DNA from 2 places in the Cellulosimicrobium sp. BMG9.23 genome. Region 1 is predicted to be linked to the other one. Evidence: predicted binding sites of a transcription regulator. Region 1 holds the regulator's gene; the other holds the start of a gene.
What was found. The regulator LexA, encoded in region 1, represses DNA repair genes until DNA is damaged. The targets are predictions, from matches to a motif close to TCGAACANNTGTTCGA.

Region 1 (3,379 bases):
CGCTACGGCACGTTCCTCACGCGCTCGATGCCTGGCTTCTGGCAGACGACCGACCGCGAGGTCGCTGCCGCTGCGCTGAGGCGCCTCGCCGCCCTAGGCTGAGCGAAGACCACGAGACGGAGGCGCGATGAGCGACGCTGGCACCACCTTGCCCACCCGTGACGAGAGCCGTGGAGGCCAGGGTTCGCGGGCAGGAGCGCGGACCACGAAGCTGGCCATCGTCGGGGCCGGAGCCGTCGGGTCGACTCTCGCGTACGCGGCGCTCATGCGGGGTGCGGCCCGGACCGTCGCCATGCTGGACGTCAACCGGGCCAAGGTCGAGGCCGAGGTGCTCGACCTCCAGCACGGCATCCAGTTCATGCCGATGGCGAAGGTCGAGGGATCCGACGACGTCGCGGTGTGCGCGGGCGCCGACGTCGTGGTGGTGACGGCGGGGGCGAAGCAGAAGCAGGGCCAGACGCGCCTCGACCTCGCCGAGGGCACCATCGGCCTCATGCGCACGATCCTCCCGGGGCTCGTGGAGGTCGCGCCGGACGCCGTCTACGTCATGGTGACGAACCCCGTCGACATCGTCACCTACGCGGCGCTGAAGTTCTCCGGCCTGCCGCCCCAACGCCTGTTCGGCAGCGGCACCGTGCTCGACTCGTCGCGCCTGCGCTTCCTCGTCGCGCAGCACTGCGGCGTCGCGGTCCAGAACGTCCACGCCTACATCGCCGGGGAGCACGGCGACAGCGAGATCCCCCTCTGGAGCTCGGCGACGATCGGCGGCGTCCCCCTGCTCGACTGGCCCGGGATCGCGGGCCACCCTCCGCTGTCCGAGGACGCGCGCGAGGAGATCGCGCACGAGGTGGTCCACTCCGCCTACCGGATCATCGAGGGCAAGGGCGCGACGAACTACGCCGTCGGCCTCGCCGGGATCCGCATCATCGAGGCGGTCCTCGGCGACGAGCACCGACTCCTGCCCGTCTCGACGCTCCTGGACGGTGACTACGGGATCGACGACGTGTGCCTGTCGCTGCCGACGCTCATCGACCGCCGGGGCGCGAGCGAGCGTGTCGAGGTCCCGCTCTCCGGCGCCGAGCTGGCCGGTCTCCGCAGCTCGGCGGAGTCCTTGCGCGCCGTCGCGCGGCAGTTCGGCCTGTAGGAGCACCGCACGACGACGGGCCGGTGATCCCCGGCGAGGGATCACCGGCCCGTCGTCGCGGGGCCGTTCAGGCTGCGACGGCCCGCGAGGATCCGGGCAGCCCCGCGATCAGAGGCTGCGCAGGACGGACACCACGCGCCCGAGAACCTGTGCGTCGTCGCCGGCGATCGGCTCGTACGCGGCGTTGTGGGGCACGAGCCAGACGTGCCCGTCGCCCCGCTTGAACGTCTTGACGGTCGCCTCGCCGTCGATCATCGCGGCGACGATCTCGCCGTTCTCCGCGACGTTCTGCCGACGTACGACGACCCAGTCCCCGTCGCAGATGGCGGCGTCGATCATCGAGTCGCCCTGCACCCGCAGGAGGAAGAGCTCGCCGTCGCCGACGAGCTGGCGCGGCAGCGGGAAGACGTCCTCGACGACCTGCTCGGCGAGGATCGGCCCGCCCGCGGCGATCCGGCCCACCACGGGGACGTACGACGGCGCAGGGTGCGCCTCGTCGTGCACCTGCTCGTCGGCGACGCGGACCAAAGGAGCGGCACGGCGGCCGCTGTCCGGCTGCACGACCTCGATGGCGCGCGGACGGTTCGGGTCCCGACGCAGGTACCCCTTGCGCTCGAGCGTGGTGAGCTGGTGCTTGACCGAGGACGGGCTCGTCAGGCCGACGGCCTCACCGATCTCCCGCATGCTCGGCGGGTAGCCGCGCTGCTCGACGCACGAGCGGATCGTGTCGAGGACCAGGCGCTGTCGTGGGGTCAGGCCGTCGCTGCCCGCCGTGCCGTCAGGAAGCTCGCGCACCTCGGCGAGCCCCGCACTCGTGTCCCTGCCTCGTCCCGCCATCGTGGTCTCCGCCCTCGTCGCCTCGCGGTCGACGCCCCGGCCGGAGAAATCCTGCACTCCGTACCTGACGCCGCTCTCCTCGTCGGTGGTGCCCACGGCGCGGCCGGGGCACCGGTCGACCTGATCCGGTGCGTCGTCCCAGGCGGGAGGCGTTCCGGGCCAGACCTGTCGTGGACATGTCCGGCGAACCGACCTGGTCCCAGGTTAGGGGAGAGCGCACCACGAATCAAACATCTGTTCGAGCATGTCTCGACTCCGTGGGCGGATCGTGGTAGACCTTCGTACAGGTGTTCTACGCACAGGTGTTCGATCCGGCATCGGGTCGACGACGCAACCTCGCCGGGTCGGAGCGACCGGGGAAGGCGCTCCGGCGCCGGCGAGGGACGGAGGTAGTGATGACGAGTGTGACGTGTAGCGGCATCGAAGCCCTGGGCGACCAGCGCACCCAGCGCGGCCGGTACGGCCGGCGCGCCCGGCTCGGGCAGCAGAGCCAGCGCGCCCGGGTCGGGCACGGCGGGACGAGGCCCCGCGACGAGGTCTCGCCCGACGCACCGCTGCGGCTCACGCTGCGAGGGCGGATCGTCCTGGTCGCCCTCCTGGCGCTCCTGGTCGTGCTGGGCGCCCGCGTGGGCAGCGCCGTCGCGGGCTCGGCGGGGGAGCCCGAGGAGGTCCGGGTCCACGTGGTCGCGGCGGGCGAGACCCTGTGGGACCATGCCGCAGCCCTCGCCTCGCCCGGCGAGGACGTGCGCGACGTCGTGGCCCGGATCGTCGAGCTCAACGGCCTGCCGTCGTCGGGCCTCCAGGCCGGACAGCGGCTGCTGCTCCCGGTCGACGCGTGAGCCGTGTCGCCGGTGTGACCTACGACACGCCCCCGGAGGCGTCCGCCTGTGCGCCTGGGGTTGCGCTCCAGGTTTAGGTCGCCCTAAGTTAGTGTCACCTCACTCGCCGGGCTGGGGGGCCGGGCAGGAGGCGGGGTCCGCGGTCAGCCGCGACCCGTGAGCACGTCGGCGCGCGCGAGGCGAGTCGCGCGCGAGATGGGGACGGGGGCGTCCCGACGGGGGCGACCGGCAACGGTCGCCCCCGTTCTGCGTCTCCAGGCTCCGCTCAGCTCCCGCATCTGCTGCGTCGTCGGGTGTCGTCGGGTGTCGTCGGGCGTCGGCGTGTTGCACCGTCGTGGGGCGGCGTCATACGTTCGTCGCGCCGCCCTCGCCCTGCGAGGTGCCGGGGACCCAGTCGAGGAGAGCCGTCATGCACTGCCCGTTCTGCCGCCACGCGGACTCGCGTGTCGTCGACTCGCGGACGTCCGACGACGGTGCGTCGATCCGTCGCCGGCGTCAGTGCCCCCAGTGCCAACGTCGCTTCACGACGATCGAGACGGCGAGCCTGTCCGTCGTCAAG
Region 2 (3,379 bases), on a different contig from region 1:
CGTCGAGCAGGAACCCGAGCCGCGCGTCGATCTCCTTGAGGACCTCCGTGGCGATCGCACGCTCGCGCTGGCCGAGCTCGAGCGCGCCGAGGAACTGCGCGGCCTCGCGCAGCGGGAGCCGGCACACGTCCCAGATCGACTTCCCGCCGACCTTGACGGCGAGCACCTCGGGCTTGAGCCGCGCACCGCGGCACACCGGGCACGGCACCTCGCGCATGTACGCCTCGTACTTCTCCTTCGACCAGTCGGACTCGGTCTCGGAGTGACGACGCTCGAGGAACGTGATGACGCCCTCGAAGCCGGTCGAGTACTGGCGCTCGCGCCCCCAGCGGTTCTTGTACCGGACGTGCACCTCGTGGTTCTGCCCGTGCAGGACCGCCGTCCTCGCACGCTCGGGCAGCGCCCGCCACGGGGTGTCCATCGAGAAGCCCAGGTCGTCCGCGAGCGCCGTGAGGACACGCTCGAAGTACTCGGACGAGACCTGCGCCCACGGCGCGACCGCGCCCTCGGCGAGCGACTTCTCCTCGTCCGGGATCACGAGGTCCGGGTCCACCTCGAGACGGAAGCCGATGCCCGTGCACTCGGGGCACGCGCCATAGGGGGCGTTGAAGGAGAACGTGCGCGGCTCGACCTCGTCGAGCGCGAGCTCGTGGTCGTTGGGGCACGCGCGCTTCTCGGAGAACCGACGTTCCCGTGCAGGGTCGTCGGCCTCGGCGTCGACCAGCTCGACGACGACCAGGCCGCCCGCGAGGCCGAGCGCCGTCTCGACCGAGTCGGTGAGCCGGCGCTGCACGCCCTCGCGCGCGACGAGCCGGTCCACGACCACCTCGATGTCGTGCTTGAGCTTCTTCTCGAGCGCCGGCGGGTCGGTGAGGGTGCGCACCTCGCCGTCGACGCGCGCGCGGGCAAAGCCCTTGGCCTGCAGCTCCTTGAAGAGCTCCGAGTACTCGCCCTTGCGACCGCGCACGACCGGCGCGAGCACCTGGTAGCGCGTGCCCTCGGGCAGCTCGAGCAGGCGGTCGACGATCTGCTGCGGCGTCTGGGCGGTCACCCGCTCGCCGCACACCGGGCAGTGCTGCGTGCCCGCGCGCGAGAAGAGCAGGCGCAGGTAGTCGTAGACCTCGGTGATGGTGCCCACCGTCGACCGCGGGTTGCGGTTGGTCGACTTCTGGTCGATCGACACCGCGGGCGACAGCCCTTCGATGAAGTCGACGTCCGGCTTGTCCATCTGACCGAGGAACTGCCGGGCGTACGCGGACAGGGACTCGACGTACCGTCGCTGCCCCTCGGCGAAGATCGTGTCGAACGCGAGGGACGACTTCCCGGAGCCCGACAGGCCGGTGAAGACGATGAGCTGGTCGCGCGGGAGGTCGAGGTCGACGTCGCGGAGATTGTGCTCACGGGCACCGGAGATGACGAGGCGATTGCTCACCGAAGAATGGTACGACCGACCACCGACACTCGCACAGATGTTCGACGCTGTTTCGATGCCTCTCCCCCGGATCCGCACGTCCCGGTCCCCGGAGGTCCACGCCGGTAGACCGTCGCCCGACCGGCAGACTGTGCGCATGACGTACACGGGCGAGGTCGTGGTGGGAGGGCCGGCGGACGTCCGCCGGCTCGACGAGCTCGAGATCTGCAAGGTGGCGGTCGGTCCCCTGGCGAACAACGCGTACGTCCTCACGTGCCGGCGCGCCGGCGAGCGGGTCCTCGTCGACGCCGCGGCCGAGCCGCGCCGGCTGGTCGCCCTGCTCGCCGAGACGGTCCACGAGCCCGGTCACGTGCCCGCAGGTCGGTTGACGACGGTCGTCACGACCCACCGCCACCACGACCATGTCGGGGCGCTGGCCGACGTGCTGGCCGCGACCGGTGCCGTCCTCGCGGTCGGTGACGCGGACGCCGACGCGGTCACGTCGACGACCGGCGTCCCCGTCGGCCGCAGGCTCCGCCACGGTGACACGGTCGCCGTCGGGCGGTCGCTCCTCGAGGTGGTGGCCCTGCGCGGGCACACCCCGGGGTCGATCGCGCTCGCCTACCGCGAGCCGTCGCGCACGCACGCACCCGACGCGGCGGCCGGCCGCGTGCACCTGTTCACCGGCGACTCGCTCTTCCCCGGGGGCGTGGGGAACACCGACCGCGACCCCCGACGGTTCGCACGGCTCCTCGGCGACGTCACGGAGCGGGTGTTCGACCGGTTCGGCGACGACACGTGGGTCTACCCCGGCCACGGCGCGGACACGACGCTCGGCGCGGAGCGCCCCCACCTCGCGGCGTGGCGAGACCGCGGCTGGTGACGTCGGTGCGGGGGCGTCAGCGGGCGTCAGCGGGCGTCAGCGGGCGTCAGCGGGGTCAGCGGGCGCCGCGCAGCACGCGCGGTTCGAGGCGCGCCTCGGCCGCCGTCGGCGCACCGTCGGCGTCGACCTCGCGCCGCACCTCCCACGCTCCGGCGCCGCGGACCTCGGTGACCGCCTCCACGAGGTGCCCACCCCGGTAGACCAGGCCCACGCCGTCGTCCGTCGCGTACGACGTGGGCAGCGTCCCGTCCGCGACGAGTCGCTGCAGGAGCGGGCGGCGTCCGGGCTCGGCGTCGTAGTGGACGCCGTTGCCGTACGGCACGAACGCGAGCCCGTCGGTGACGGGCTGCAGCGTGGGCCCGAACGAGTCCGTCGGGCCACCGACGTGCCAGCACAGGCTCCCGGCGCTGATACCCGCGAGCACGACGCCGCTCTCCCCCACGGTCCGCAGGATCTCGGGCAGGCCGTGCGCCCGCCACACCGCGAGGAGGTTGACGACGGAGCCGCCCCCGACCCACACGACGTCGTGCTCGCGCAAGTAGCCCTCGACGTCGTCGACGTTGGGCATGCTGAACAGGGAGAGGTGCGACATCCGCACCCCGGCGACGCGCGCGGCCTCGTCGAGCTCGGCGTGGAACCACGACTGGTCACCACCGGCGGTGCCGACGTGGCAAACGCGCGGCGCGCCCTGAGCGCCGGCGAGCTCCGCCGCGTGGTGGAGGATCGGCCCGAGCGCGAGGCGCGTCCGGTGCCCGGGTGCGTATCCGCCCGACGTCGCGAGGATCGTGAGGTCGCTCATGCCCCGCGACCCTAGACGCCCTGCGCACCTGCGGCCACGACATTCCGGCCGCAGCACGTGCCGACGTCGCGGACGGGCGCCCGTACCGACGCGGGGCCCTGCTTCAATGGCGCCATGCCGATCCACGCCGTGACCTACGTCTACCCCGACCGTCCCGCCGAGCTCGACGCGGTCCGGGCCGAGCACCGGGCCTTCCTCCGCGGGCTGCACGAGCAGGGGACGCTCCTCGCGTCGGGACCGCTCCCCGCCACGGAGGACGCCGCTGCCGGCGCGCTCCTCGTGCTCG

Region 2: uvrA (excinuclease ABC subunit UvrA) is a predicted target of LexA. The motif match lies at 1,462-1,477, and genes of this name have one in related genera.

Annotation. Positions count from the first base shown of each region.
Region 1 is NZ_JBZGBZ010000010.1:141,797-145,175, forward strand. Features, by position in the region: gene AC4H2G_RS18310 (ATP-dependent DNA helicase) at 1-102, shown strand, start outside; gene AC4H2G_RS18315 (L-lactate dehydrogenase) at 128-1,144, shown strand; gene lexA (transcriptional repressor LexA) at 1,253-1,981, opposite strand; gene AC4H2G_RS18325 (LysM peptidoglycan-binding domain-containing protein) at 2,377-2,820, shown strand; gene nrdR (transcriptional regulator NrdR) at 3,230-3,379, shown strand, end outside.
Region 2 is NZ_JBZGBZ010000006.1:318,473-321,851, reverse strand. Features, by position in the region: gene uvrA (excinuclease ABC subunit UvrA) at 1-1,432, opposite strand, end outside; gene AC4H2G_RS12475 (MBL fold metallo-hydrolase) at 1,569-2,294, shown strand; gene AC4H2G_RS12470 (Type 1 glutamine amidotransferase-like domain-containing protein) at 2,350-3,093, opposite strand; gene AC4H2G_RS12465 (YciI family protein) at 3,208-3,379, shown strand, end outside.